DNA from 2 places in the Zoogloea sp. GW822-FHT05C07 genome. Region 2 is predicted to be linked to the other one. Evidence: riboswitches for the same ligand, from Rfam matches in the RefSeq annotation. Region 2 holds a riboswitch; the other holds the start of a gene.
The links. A riboswitch is a leader RNA that binds a small molecule or an ion and turns the genes downstream of it on or off. The one in region 2 is predicted to bind cobalamin.

Region 1: it holds a riboswitch for cobalamin, as region 2 does, so the genes downstream of both, AC3QL2_RS11235 (TonB-dependent receptor domain-containing protein) here and AC3QL2_RS24150 (ribonucleoside-diphosphate reductase subunit alpha) in region 2, are expected to answer to the same signal.

The regions. Positions count from the first base shown of each region.
Region 1 is NZ_CM179510.1:2,383,188-2,390,393, forward strand. It holds gene AC3QL2_RS11230 (FecCD family ABC transporter permease) at 1-143, opposite strand, end outside; gene AC3QL2_RS11235 (TonB-dependent receptor domain-containing protein) at 206-2,020, opposite strand; cobalamin riboswitch at 2,153-2,399, opposite strand; gene cobU (bifunctional adenosylcobinamide kinase/adenosylcobinamide-phosphate guanylyltransferase) at 2,503-3,051, shown strand; gene AC3QL2_RS11245 (protease inhibitor I42 family protein) at 3,161-3,469, shown strand; gene cobT (nicotinate-nucleotide--dimethylbenzimidazole phosphoribosyltransferase) at 3,578-4,624, shown strand; gene AC3QL2_RS11255 (adenosylcobinamide-GDP ribazoletransferase) at 4,659-5,429, shown strand; gene cobC (alpha-ribazole phosphatase family protein) at 5,414-5,965, shown strand; gene AC3QL2_RS11265 (GNAT family N-acetyltransferase) at 6,021-6,542, shown strand; gene AC3QL2_RS11270 (alpha/beta fold hydrolase) at 6,604-7,206, shown strand, end outside.
Region 2 is NZ_CM179510.1:5,265,370-5,272,575, forward strand. It holds gene AC3QL2_RS24140 (TetR/AcrR family transcriptional regulator) at 1-109, opposite strand, end outside; gene prpF (2-methylaconitate cis-trans isomerase PrpF) at 255-1,496, shown strand; cobalamin riboswitch at 1,622-1,821, shown strand; gene AC3QL2_RS24150 (ribonucleoside-diphosphate reductase subunit alpha) at 1,955-4,741, shown strand; gene AC3QL2_RS24155 (ribonucleotide-diphosphate reductase subunit beta) at 4,738-5,808, shown strand; gene AC3QL2_RS24160 (Hsp70 family protein) at 5,918-7,206, opposite strand, start outside.

The sequences.
Region 1 (7,206 bases), 2.6 Mb from region 2:
CCTTCACCGTTGCCCAGCGCTGCCAGCATGTCCTGCACGGACACCGGCATGGCGCCAGCCGACAGGGACCAGGCGAAGGCTACCAGCGCCGCTGCCATCAGGCCGGTGATGACCAGCCGGGCGCGCAGGCGCATGTGGCGCATGCTCACCGGTTGATGTCGGGCGGCGGTGTGCCCGTCGGCCATGGTCCCTCCGTGCATGGGGCTTATTTCGGTGCGTAGCGTACGCCGAAGAAGACGTTGGCGCCGGCCGTCTTGTAGCCCCAGGTGGTTTCGTACTGCTTGTCGAGGATGTTGTTGGCCCGTGCTTCGAGGCCCAGCTCCTTGGTCAGCGCGTACTTGGCGAAGGCGTTTACCAGCCCGTAGCCGCCCATTGGGTTGACCTCGTTGGTGCGGTCGTAGCGGCCGCCGGCGCCCTGCCATTCGGCGCCCACGGTGAGGGCCGCGAAGCTGCGGCTGATTGCCAGGTTGCCGGTCTTGTTGGCGCGGCGCTGCAGGCGCTTGTCGGTGTCCAGGTCCTTCGGATCGAGGAAGTCGATATTGGCGACGATGTCGAAGCCGGCGAGCTGGCCGCCGTAGCCCAGGCTGATGCCTTCTAGGCGGGCGCTGCCGACGTTCTGCGGGATGAAGTTCTGGTCGTTGACGATCAGGTTGCTGATGCGGTTGCGGAAATAGGTAGCGCTGACGCTGTGCCCGTGCTGTTCCCACAGCAGGCCGACTTCCTTGTTGTAGGCGCTTTCCGCCTTCAGGTTGGCGTTGCCGTAACCCGGGTAGTACAGCTCGTTGAAGGTCGGCGCGCGGAAGGCGTTGCCGATGCTGCCCTGCACGCGTAGCGTCGGCAGGATCTGGTAGCCGTAGCCGGCGTAGCCGGTGGTCTTGCCGCCGAACTGGCTGTTGTCGTCGTGGCGGGCGTTGAGCTGGACCTTGTGCGGGCCGAAGCCGGCGGTCCACCCGAGCAGGGCCGAGTTGATCGTGCGGCTGACGTCGAAGGTGTCCTGGTTGACGGCCTTCTGGTGCAGGTTCTCGTAGGCGGCGAGCAGGGTACCGACCGGCAGGCGGATGTCGTTCTGCCACATGAACTGCTGCTGGGTGGTCTTGATCGACGCGCCGTTGGGGGCGTAGGAGGCGAAGTCCTTCGAATCGTCCACCGACTGGCCGAAGCGCACGGTGCTGGTCCACACGTCCGTGAGGCGATTGCGGGTGAACAGGTTCCAGGCGTTCTGGATATTGTTGTTGTAGTTGTCGAAGCCGACGCCCGAGTCGTAGTGGTTGCGGCTGGTGGCGTAGAGGATCGAGGCACCCACTTCATGGCCGTCCGTCAGGCGATAGCCCAGGTTGGCGGAGAAGTTGCTGTTGCGGTACGGATCCTTGTCCGGGTTGTAGTAGAAGGGCTGCTTGGCCTTGCTGTAGATGGCGCTGTAGCCATCGTTCTCGGCATAGCCGCCGCGCACCGAGTAGGACAGCTTGTCGGTACCGCCGGACACGCCGACCGAGGTTTCGCGGGTGCCGTAGCTGCCGATGCCGACGAAGGCGTCCACCTTCGGTGCGCCTTCGCCCTTGCGGGTGAAGATCTGGATCACGCCGCCGATGGCATCTGCGCCATACAGCGCGGAGGCCGGGCCGCGGACGATTTCGATGCGCTCGATCTGCGACAGCGGGATGTCCTGCCAGCTCGGCGTGCCGAGGGTCGTCGAGCCGAGGCGCATGCCGTCCACGATCAGCAGGGTCTGGCGCGGGCTGGCGCCGCGGATGAAGATGTCGGTGGCCTTGCCGGGGCCGCCGCTGGAAGCCATCTGGATGCCGGGCTGGCGGGCCAGCAGTTCGGGCAGCGAGAAGGTCGAGCCGGCGCGTTCGATCTGCTCGCGCTCGATGACGGTGATGTCGGCCAGCGACTCGTCGGCACGCTGGGCCTGGCGGGTGGCGGTGACGACGACGGTGGGCTGCTCGGCCGGCGCAGCCAGCGCAATGGCGGGGAAGGCGGAAGCGACCGCGAGGGCGGCGGTGGAAAGGCGGATGATCATCTGTCAGGTTCTCCCGGACCCGGTGGCGTCCCCGCCGACTCGGGTGGATTGCGTCTGGAAATGCCGGGGAGTAGCCGCAGAAGGCCGGACAGGATCACGGCCGCGCGCATTGCCACCACCCCGTGGCACTTCCGCTGTTGTGTGATCGAGGCCGGTATCCGGGCTCACAAGCCGAGCCGGTGCGGCACAATGCCGACCGGACAGGACGCATCGCCTTCCCAGGCCCGGTGGGCCCAGTGGCTGTGTGATGCGTCTGGCGCTTGCTTACCGTTGCGGGGGCAGCACAGGCATTGCGGCTTCCGTGGAAGGACGCGCACCTGTTTCCCGTTTAACTCCTGGCCTGGATGGCCGCTGGAGCACCTGGAGCACGCGTGTCGCCGGACCGATTCGGCCCTGTGGCGACAACGGCGGCGATAATACCACCAAAATCAGTCACTTCCCGAATTTGGTTGACGTTTACGTCAATCAACTGGAGCCTTCTTATGTCATCTGAATTTATCCTGGGCGGCGCCCGTTCCGGCAAGAGCCGCCACGCCGAGCAGGCTGCCGCCGCCAGCGGCCTGGCCGTGCATGTGATCGCCACCGCCGAGGCGCTGGACGAAGAGATGCGCGTGCGCATCGCCCGCCACCAGGTCGACCGCCCCGCCGGCTGGAACGTCGTCGAAGCGCCGCGTGCGCTGGCGGAGGCGCTGCAGGCGACGGCGTCGGCGGAGCGCTGCGTGGTCGTCGATTGCCTGACCCTGTGGCTGGCTAACCTGCTCGACGGGGCTGAGAACCTGCCGCCCGCTGCCGGCGCCGAGTTGCTGCCGGCCTTTGCCCGCGAGCGCTCGGCCCTGCTCGAACTGATTCCGCGGCTGCCGGGGCGGGTGATCTTCGTCGCCAACGAGGTGGGCCTCGGCCTGGTGCCGGAAAGCCCGCTGGGCCGCCTGTTCCGCGACGAGGCCGGGCGCCTCAACCAGGCCGTGGCCGCCCTCTGCGGACGGGTGACTTTCGTCGCCGCGGGCCTGCCGCTGATCCTCAAGGGGGCCTGAGGGCCGGGCGGTAATAGGTCACAGCCCGGTCATGTCCCGCCGCATAGCGGTGTCAGCTTGCTGCAGGGCACCATGGATCCCCTAAAAAAAGCAAACGGGAATCCACACCATGAGCACTCAACGCCTTGCCAGCAACGTCGGGCAGATCTGCCGCATCGCGCTGCCGTCCTATCCGGGCAGCGGCGCCACCTGGTACGTGGACGGCGCCAACGGCGCGGTCCGCGTCTGCCTTGAGGAAAGCCAGGCGACGGCCGCGCAGCCGTGCGACGGCAGCCAGGTCTTTTCGGTGATCGGCGAGGTGGCCGGCGACTACGAACTGCGTTTCGTGCTAAAGCGCGCGTGGGAGCGCGAGGTGCGCAACAGCCGCCGGGTCGTCCTGCAGGTCCGTTCCATGGGTCGGCAAAACCGCGCCAATTAAGGCTTCCCGGCCGTCCGGCGGATATCGCGGGGCGGCTGTCCAGGCGCGTTGGCGCTTGAACAAATGGTTTGGGCGTCCTAGCATCCGCGGCCTCGACACCGTCCGCAGATGCGTCCCATGACCTACGCCATCGTCCGTCCCGACCAGTCTCTCGCCCCCGCGCTGCAGCAGCGCATCGACACCAAGACCAAGCCCCTCGGCGCCCTCGGCCGCCTCGAGCCGTTGGCCCGCCAGATCGGCCTGATCCAGCAGACCCTCAGCCCCGAGCTGCGCCGGCCGCACATGCTGGTGTTTGCCGGTGACCACGGCGCGGCCAAGGCCGGCGTGTCCGCCTATCCCCAGGACGTGACCTGGCAGATGGTCGAGAATTTCCTCGCCGGCGGCGCCGCAATCAACGTCTTCGCACGCCAGATGGGCATGGGCCTGACGGTGGTGGATGCCGGCGTGGCCCACGACTTCGGCAACCGTCCCGGCCTGATCGACGCCAAGGTGGCGCCGGGCACCGCCAACTACCTGGAAGAGCCGGCGCTGACCGTCGCCCAGCGTGACGCCGCGCTGGCTCGTGGCCGCGAGCTGGCCCGCGGCCTGGCCGCCGACGGCTGCAACGTGATCGGTTTCGGCGAGATGGGCATCGGTAACACCGCCGCCGCGTCCCTGCTGACCCACTGCCTCACCGGCACCGAGCTGGACGTGGTGATCGGCCGCGGCACCGGCCTCGACGACGCCGGCCTGGAGCGCAAGCGCGCCTTGCTGGCCAAGGCGGTGGCCCGCGGCGGGCGCCGTGGCGATCCGCTGGAAGCGCTGACCGAGTACGGCGGCCTGGAGATCGCGATGATGGCCGGTGCGATGCTCGGCGCCGCCGAAGCCGGCATGCTGCTCTTGATCGACGGCTTCATCGTCACCAGCGCGCTGCTGGTGGCCTACGAGATCGCGCCGGAGATCATCGACTACTGCGTGTTCGCGCACCGTTCCGAAGAGCCTGGCCACGCCGTGCAGCTGGCCCACCTGGGCGCCGCGCCGCTGGTCCAGCTCGACCTGCGCCTCGGCGAGGGCACCGGCGCCGCGCTGGCCTTCCCGCTGGTGCAGGCGGCGGTCAATTTCCTCAACGAAATGGCCAGCTTCGAATCCGCCGGCGTCAGCGGCAAGGACGCGTGAACCCCGCCGGCCGCCAGTCCGCCGCATCGTCATGATCCGCGCCCAGCTCGAGCTGATCTTCATCGCCATCGCGTTCTTCAGCCGCCTGCCGGTGCCGGGCTGGGTGGACTTCGCGCCGGACAAGCTGGGCCGCGCGGCGCGCTATCTGCCGCTGGTCGGCTGGCTGATCGGCCTGATCGGCGCGGCGACCTACTGGCTGGCGGCGCAGCTGCTGCCGGTGGATCTGGCGGTGGTGCTGGCGATGGCGGCGACCGTCCGCGCCACCGGTGCCTTCCACGAGGACGGCTGGGCCGACACCTGCGACGGCCTCGGTGGCGGGTGGACCAAGGACCAGGCGCTGGCGATCATGAAGGACTCGCGGATCGGCAGCTACGGCGCCATCGGCCTGGTGCTGCTGTTGCTCGCCAAATACCTGGCCCTCGCCGATCTGGGCGCCGATGACGACTACCCGGTGATCGCCGCGCTGCTGGTGGCTCATCCCTTGTCGCGCCTTGCCGCGGTGAGCGTAATGGCGGTGCTCGACTACGCGCGCAGCGACGACAGCGCCAAGTCGGCGCCAGTGGCGCGCCGCCCGAGCGCCACCGAGCTGGGCATCGCCACGCTGGCCGGCATCGTGCCGCTGTTGCTGTTGACGCCGCTGGAGGCGCTGGCCGCGCTGCTCGTCGCCGCAGTGGTGGCGGTGGCCGCGGCGCGCAAGTTTGCCCGCCGGCTCGGCGGTTATACCGGTGATTGTTTGGGCGCCACCCAGCAGCTCGCCGAAATCGCCATCTACCTGGGGATGCTCGCCGCGTGGAGCTTTACCTGATCCGCCATCCCCGGCCCGCCGTGGCGCCGGGGATCTGCTATGGCCAGACCGACCTGGGGCTGGCCGAGTCCGCCGCCGATGTGGCGGCGCGCCTGCGTCCGCTGCTGCCGGCCGACTTCGCGCTGTACGCCAGCCCGCTGGCCCGCGCTCGCCTGCTGGCTGAAGCCTTCGGTACGCCGCGGCTCGAACCGCGTTTGAAGGAGATCCACTTCGGCGAGTGGGAAGGGCGCAGCTACGACGACATCGGCCGCGCCGCACTCGACGCGTGGGCTGACGCACCGCTGGATTTCGCGCCGCCGGGCGGCGAGTCGCCGCGCCAGATGGCGGCCCGCGTCCACGATTTTCTCGCTGAGTTGCAGGCCGCACCGCCGCCCGCCGCGGTGGTGGTCGCCCATGGTGGCCCGCTGCGCGCGCTGGCCGGCCACCTGCTCAAGCTGCCGCCGGAACACTGGCTCGGCCTGGATTTCGCGTGCGGCGAGGTGACCCGCCTGGACCTCCACGACTGGGGCACGCTGCTGCGCTGGTTCAACCGCTGAGCAGACGGCGGGCTGGGGCACAATCGGGGCTGTGTCCACAGCCCGTGTTCCACCGATGCAATTCATTGCCTGCACCCTCGCCGAGCACGGCGACGCGATCCTGGCCATCTTCAACGAGGCCATCGCCACTTCTACCGCCCTCTACGACTACCAGCCGCGCAGCCGCGACAGCATGACGTCCTGGTTCGCCGCCAAGACAGCCGGCAACTACCCGGTGATCGGCGCGGTGGACGAGGCCGGCACGCTGCTGGGCTTTGCCAGCTACGGCCCTTTCCGCGCCTTTCCGGCTTACAAGTACACCGTCGAGCATTCGGTCTATGTGCACCGCGAACAGCGCGGCCAGGGCCTCGGGCGGGCCCTGCTGGAGCGTCTGGTGGAGGCGGCCACGGCGCAGGACTACCACCTGCTGGTGGGCGTCATCGACATGGCCAACGCTGGCAGCATCGCGCTGCACGAACAGCTCGGTTTCGCCCATGCGGGCACGCTGCCGGAAGTCGGTTTCAAGTTCGGTCGCTGGCTCGACGTGGGCTTCTACCAGCGCCGCCTGGAAACCCCGCTGCAGCCGGTGGACGGGTGATCATTCATCATATTTGTCCGCTACACTCCGGCATCCACCGAATTCTGCCGGGCCCATGGACATGGACCACTTCCTTGCCGACGACGGCGAAAAGCTGCACCTGAAGACCTCCGGCGATGGCCCGCCGCTGCTGTTGCTGCATGGCTGGACGTCCACCCATCGGGACTGGAACCCCTTCATCGAAGCCTTCGAGGCCCGCTTCCGCGTGTATCGCTGGGACGCCCGCGGCCACGGCGGGCACGGGCTGCGGACCGATACCGTGCCGACCGTCGCGCGCATGGCACGCGACCTGCAGAACCTGCTCGACCACTACCGCCTCGACCAGGTGGTGGCGGTCGGCCACTCGATGGGCGCGCTGACCCTGTGGCAATACCTGCGCGATTTCGGTGCCGCCCGCCTGTCGCGGCTGGTCTTCATCGACCAGTCGCCGCGTCTCGTCACCGACGACGACTGGAAGAGCGGCATCTACGGGGATTTCGACGCTGGCCGCAACGCGGCCTTCATCGGCGAACTGCAGCGGGACTTCGCCGAGGCGGTGCTGCGCCTGGCGGCCGACGGCCACAACGAGCGGGCCCGTACCAAGTACGCCGAGAACGGCAACGGCATCCAGACCGCCCGCCAGCGCCTGCAGGCCCTCGAGCCCGGGCCGCTGATCGAGTGCTGG
Region 2 (7,206 bases):
GCATCGACGTCCCGTCGTAGCCGTTGGCCATGAAAAGGCGCTCGGCCGCATCAAGAATTCGTTCGCGGGTATCCGCATTGGGGGTTTCGCCAGCTTTCGGTGCAGCCACTTCTGATACTCCGTCCTCGTACAGTCGTTTGAACATAAAGTGATCCGTACATGGATGCAAGCGCCGACACGGCCGCGGATGCGCCTTTCCCCGCCTACAATGCCGCGCTGATGATTCTCCGCCGCGCACCGGCAAGGAAGCAGACATGACCCGCAGCGTCACCCATCCCGCCTTTCCGGCGCAGATCCGCATCCCCGCCACCTACATGCGCGGCGGCACCAGCAAGGGCGTGTTCTTCCGCGTAGACGACCTGCCGGAAGCCTGCCGCGCGCCGGGGCCGGCCCGCGACCGCCTGCTGCAGCGGGTGATCGGCAGCCCCGATCCCTACGGCAAGCAGATCGACGGCATGGGCGGCGCCACCTCCAGCACCAGCAAGGTGGTGATCCTGTCGAAGAGCACGCGGCCCGATCACGACGTGGACTACCTGTTCGGCCAGGTCGCCATCGACGGGGACTTCGTGGACTGGTCCGGCAACTGCGGCAACCTGTCGGCGGCCGTCGGCCCCTTCGCCATCACCGCCGGTCTCGTCGACGCGTCCCGCCTGCCGGCTGATGGCCTGGCCACGGTACGCATCTGGCAGGCCAACATCGACAAGACCATCATCGCCCATGTCCCGCTGCGGGATGGGCAAGTGCAGGAAACCGGGGATTTCGAGCTGGATGGCGTCAGCTTTCCCGCCGCCGAGGTCGCGCTGGAATTCGTCGATCCAGCTGACGAGGGTGACCGCGAGGGTGGCAACGACAGCGCCGCCCTCTTCCCGACCGGCCGCTCGGTGGACGAGCTGGAGCTGCCCGAAACCGTCATCGCCGGCGGACGCCTGCGCGCCACGCTGATCAACGCCGGCATCCCGACAATCTTCGTGAACGCCGCGGATCTGGGCTACCAGGGCACCGAACTGCAGGACGCCATCAACGGCGACGCCGCCGCGCTGGCCCGCTTCGAGGCCATCCGCGCCCACGGCGCCCTGCGCATGGGGCTGATCCGCAGCCTCGACGAAGCCGCCACACGGCAGCACACCCCGAAGATCGCTTTCGTTGCCCCGCCGGCCGATTACGTGGCCTCCAGCGGCAAAGCCGTCGCCGCCGCGGACATCGACCTGCTGGTGCGCGCGCTGTCGATGGGCAAGCTGCACCACGCGATGATGGGCACGGCGGCGGTGGCCATCGGCACTGCCGCAGCCATCCCCGGCACCCTGGTCAATCTCGCCGCGGGCGGTGGCAAGCGCAACACCGTGCGCTTCGGCCATCCGTCCGGCACGCTGCGCGTCGGCGCCGAGGCCCAGGCCACGGACAGCGGCTGGGTGGTCACCCGCGCCTCCATGAGCCGCAGCGCGCGCATCCTCATGGAAGGCTGGGTACGCGTACCGGGTGATGCGTTCCCAGCTTAGCTGGCCAGGATGGGGCGCCGCGCCACAGGGGGGCACTGCAAGCCAACCTACTATCCATTGATTACGGAGCGGTAAAAATAACTAGATAGCGGCCTCATCGATTGACATCCCCATCAATCGCCGCCTAAACTCCGCCCCGTCATTGGTTCCCCGCCAGGGGATGAAAAGGGAAGCCGGTGCGAGACCACGGTCTCAATGCCGGCACTGCCCCCGCAACTGTAATCGGCGAGTTTCGTGCCCCCACAGCCACTGGATGCGCTCCGGGAAGGCCGGCACGACACGCGGACCCGAGAGTCAGGAGACCTGCCATGGCCCAATCCTTTTGCGCTTTTGGGGCGGGGTGTCCCTGAAACGAGGAGTCTTGCCGCCGTCGTGCGGCGGGCCGCCCTGCCGGGTTCCCGCTGCCGCGCTCCAATTGCTCCCTCGGCTCTCCGCCCCCCCGGACACGGAGAACCCGCTTGCAGACCGCCATCCTGAAATCCTCGCCGAGCCACGCCGGCAGCCATGAAACCGCCGTCGCCGCGCTGCAGGTCATCCGCCGCAACGGAGCCGTCGTCACCTTCAACGCCGACAAGATCGCCGTGGCCATGACCAAGGCCTTCCTCGCCGTGGAGGGCAACGCCAGCGCCGCCTCGTCCCGCGTCCGCGAGATCGTCGGCCGCCTCACCGACACCGTACTGCGCGCCCTCACCCGCCGCCTGCCCGACGGCGGCACGGTCTCCATCGAGGACATCCAGGACCAGGTCGAACTGGCCCTGATGCGCTCCGGCGAGCACGACGTGGCCCGCGCCTACGTGCTGTACCGGGAACGCCGGTCAGCGGAACGGGCCGCCGTGCCAGTCGACAGCGCGGCCGCGACTATCCTCCACGTACTGGACGGCGAGCGCCGCATCCCCCTCGACACCGCCCGCCTGCTCGCCAACTGCCGGGCCGCCTGCGCCGGCCTGGGCGATGGTGTCAGCCCCCAGGCCATCCTCGACCACGCCCTCCGCAACCTCTACGATGGCGTTCCCCTCGCCGACGTGGACCAGGCGCTGATCCTCGCCGCGCGCGGCCTGATCGAGCGCGAACCCGGCTACAACCAGGCCACCGCGCGCCTGCTGCTGGTCAGCCTGGCGCGGGAAGTGCTGGGCCACGGCGTGCAACTCGATGCGCTGGCCGGGCTGTACGCCGAGCAGCTGCCGGAATTCGTCGGCCGCGGGATCGCCGCCGGGCTGCTCGACCCGCGCCTGGCCGACTTCGATCTAGCCCGCCTCGCCGCCGCCCTTCGCCCCGAACGCGACCTGCAGTTCGGCTACCTCGGCCTGCAGACCCTCTACGACCGCTACTTCCTGCACGTGGACGGGCGCCGCATCGAGCTGCCGCAGATCTTCTTCATGCGCGTCGCGATGGGCCTCGCCCTCAACGAGATCGACCGGGAAGCCCGTGCCATCGAGTTCTACGCGCTGATCTCGAGCTTCGACTTCATGTGCTCGACACCGACCCTGTTCAACAGCGGCACGCGCCATTCCCAGCTGTCCTCGTGCTACCTCACCACGGTCTCGGACGACCTGGAAGGCATCTACCAGGCGGTCAAGGAGAACGCACTGCTGCAGAAATACGCCGGCGGCCTCGGCAACGACTGGACCCCAGTGCGCGCCCTCGGCAGCCGCATCAAGGGCACCAACGGCCACAGCCAGGGCGTGATCCCCTTTCTGAAGGTGGTCAACGACACCGCCGTCGCCGTAAACCAGGGCGGCAAGCGCAAGGGCGCGGTGTGCGCCTACCTGGAGACCTGGCACCTGGACATCGAGGAGTTCCTCGACCTGCGCAAGAACACCGGTGACGAGCGGCGGCGCACCCACGACATGAACACCGCCAACTGGATTCCCGACCTGTTCATGAAGCGGGTGCATGAGAACGCCGAATGGACCCTGTTCTCCCCGTCGGACGTACCCGACCTGCACGAGCGCTACGGCACCGACTTCGAAGCCGCCTACGTCGCCTACGAGGCCCGCGCCGACGCCGGCGGGCTGCGCCTCTTCAAGCGCCTGCCGGCCGTTCAGCTGTGGCGCAAGATGCTCACCATGCTGTTCGAGACCGGGCACCCGTGGATCACCTTCAAGGACGCCTGCAACCTGCGCTCGCCGCAGCAGCACGTGGGCGTCGTGCACAGCTCCAACCTGTGCACCGAGATCACCCTCAACACTTCCGACAGCGAAACCGCCGTCTGCAACCTGGGTTCGGTCAACCTGCCCGCCCACCTCAAGGACGGCCAGCTCGACACCGACAAGCTGGCCCGGACCATCCGCACCGCGCTGCGCATGCTCGACAACGTGGTGGACATCAACTTCTACGCCACCCCCAAGGCCCGCCGCGCCAACCTGCAGCACCGTCCGGTGGGGCTCGGCATCATGGGCTTTGCCGACTGCCTGTACGCCCTCGGCCTGCCCTACGCCTCCGCCGAAGCGGTGGAGTTTGCCGACCGCAGCATGGAGGCCGTGTGCTACCAGGCCTACTGGGCCTCCACCGAGCTGGCCCGCGAGCGCGGCCGCTACGCCAGCTTCGACGGCAGCCTGTGGGACAAGGGCATCCTGCCGCTGGACAGCCTGGACCTGCTCGCCGAGGCGCGCGCCGGCCACCTGGACGTGAACCGGGACAGCCGCCTGGACTGGGCCGCGCTGCGCGAGCGCATCGCCCGCCACGGCATGCGCAACTCCAACTGCGTCGCCATCGCCCCGACCGCCACCATCTCCAACATCGTCGGCGTGTCGGCCAGCATCGAGCCGGCCTACCAGAACCTCTACGTCAAATCCAACCTGTCCGGCGAATTCACGGTGGTCAACGAAGCGCTGGTCCGCGACCTGAAGGCGCTGGACCTGTGGGACGAAGTGATGGTCGCCGACCTCAAGTACTTCGACGGCTCGCTGGCCCGCATCGACCGGGTGCCGGACGAACTCAAGGCCCGCTACGCCACCGCCTTCGAGATCGACCCCGCGTGGCTGATCGAAGCGGCGGCCCGCCGCCAGAAGTGGATCGACCAGGCCCAGTCCCTCAACCTCTACCTCGCCACCCCGTCCGGCCGCAAGCTGGACGAAACCTACAAGCTGGCCTGGCTGCGCGGCCTCAAGACCACCTACTACCTGCGCACCCTCGGCGCCAGCCAGATGGAAAAGGCCGGCGAACGGGAGCACACCGCGCCCGCTAGCGAAGACGCCCCGCGCTTCTGCTCCATCGACAACCCGGAATGCGAGGCCTGCCAATGAACGCCCCCTTCAACGACTGGGACACCCCCGTGCGCCCGGCCGGCGCGCCGCAGTCCGCCGCGCTGGCCCCGGTGAATGCCGCCGACAAGCGCATCGTCGGCGGTCATACCGACATCAACCAGCTCGCGCCCTTCAAGTACCCGTGGGCCTGGGAGTTCTTCCTCAAGGCCAACCGCAACCACTGGACGCCGCTGGAAATCTCCATGGCCCAGGACGTGCACGACTACCACCACAAGCTCACGTCCGCCGAGCGCCACGTCTTCGAGAACGTGCTGGCCTACCTCACCACCTCCGACATCCTGGCCATGCGCAACATCGGCCTGGCGGTGATGGAGAAGATGAGCGCCCCCGAGCTGCAGATCTACCAGGCCCGCCAGGTGTACGAGGAGGCCCTGCACACCTGGACCTACCAGCACTGCATCGAATCCATCGGCCTCGACCAGCAGGAGATCTACAACCGCTACCGGGTCGTGCCGGCCATCCACGGCAAGATCGCCCTCGCCAACCGGCGCCTGGAGCGGGTGATGCGCCCGGACTTCGACCTGCGCGAGCGGGACAATCTGCACGAGTTCGCGCTGTCCTACTTCTTCTTCGCGGCGATCTTCGAGGGCTGCTGGTTCTACAACGGTTTCTCGCCGATCTTCGCGCTGCAGCGCCGTGGCCTCATGAAGGGCGCCGCGGAACAGCTCCAGTACATCATGCGCGACGAAGTCCTGCACTGCGCCTTCGGCATCCGCGTGGTGCGCGAACTGCTCAAGGAAGAACAGCTCACCCTCGACCCCGCCGCGCTGCGCACCCTGTGGGACGAGGCCGAGGCCGCCGAGCGCGCCTACGCCGACTACATCCTGCGCGACCCGATCCTCGGCTACAACGCGGAGCTGCACACCGCCCAGTTCCGCTTCATGGCCAACCGCCGCGCCCGCCAGGTCGGCCTCGCGGAACCCTTCCCCGGCGCCGAAAGCGTGCTCCCATGGCTCGACGAACAGGCCAATCTGCGCAAGGAGAAGAACTTCTTCGAGACCCGTGTCACGGAGTACCAGACGGGCGGTGCGCTGAGCTGGGATTGAACCGTCCGCCGTCGGGCGACAGGTGATCTTTCACCCGACGACGCATGATCTTTCATCGATCCACAAAAGAAGCCCTGCATCGCAGGTGCTTCTTTCAGGAACGCGTCAGCTAGATCAAGCGCAGCCCCGCCGGCAAGGCCTCACCGAAGCTGAGGCGGCTTTCGGCCTCGTCGAGTTGGACAACTTCCCGCAGCATCGTGATCCAGCCCTGAGGCGCACGGATCGCGGTGAGGCGGCGGATCACCTCTTCGCGCAGCGCATCGGGCAGGTCGCGGCTGCGGTCACCGGTCAGACGGGCGATCTGCGCGGCCGCAAAACCGGCCTGCGGCACGGACTTCCAGTCGAGGGCCAGCATAGCCGCCAGCCACTCGGCGCCAATCTCGGGGGGCACTACCTGGTGCGCACTGCCGTATAGCGACGCCCGCGCGCCGACGCGGCCGAGCGCCCAGCACGCCTGCGCCCTTTCTGTGGGGCGCGGCAGGCGCTCCACCAGCCACTTGCCCACCTCGATGCGGTGCATCACCGGCACCCCCTCCAGCACCGCCGCCAGCCGCACCATATCCTCATAGCTGGCCTGCAGCGGTGCACGGGCGCGGCCCTCGGCGGCGGGCTCCAGATGGCCGGCCAGCACTTCCAGCACCTGCAATTGCGCAGCTTCGGGCAGCCCGCCCGCCACGCGGCGCCACAAGGTCCACCAGGCGCTCCAGTTGCGGCCCTCGTTCACGTACTGGATACCCTCGCCAAACAGCGCCCACAGCCGCTCGATACGCCACTCGTCGAGGGCCGCGCCGAGCCCCGGGCGCAGGCAGTAACCGGCCAGGTTCAGCCACATCCGCTCATGCTCCGCAGAACGGCGCCGACGCCGGGCGCGCTCGACAAGGGCGTCGAAGAGCGGACGCAGCAGCGCCGTGTCCCATTCATCCCGCGGGCCGAGCAAGCGTTCGAGACGGGCCCGCAGCTGGCGCCCGCCTTTTGGGTCCGCGTCCTTGCCCTGGCTGCCGAAGACCCCATCGATCAACGCGATGGCCTCGACGAGACCGGGAGCAGCCGGCGACGGAACCTCGGCGGCCTCGCCGCGCAACGCAAAATCCAGCTTCCAGCGTGGGCGGTCCTCACCGGTGCCGACGCAGTTCATCTCCAGGGTGCCGACCTCGGTCATCGTGGCGCTCAGGCTCACGACCACGCTGCTCTGGCGACTGCCCTGAGACGCCGGCAGCAGCGCGGCGACGGGCGGCAGATGAATGAAGTCCGCCTGGTCCGGATCGACCAGATCGCCGGCCTGCCAGGGACTGTCCCCACTGGTCGAGACAAGGTGGAAACGCACCGGCCGGCCCAGTTGCAGCGTAAAGCGGCGCTCCGGCAATACCACTTCGCGGCCAGATTCCGTGCCCCGCGGCA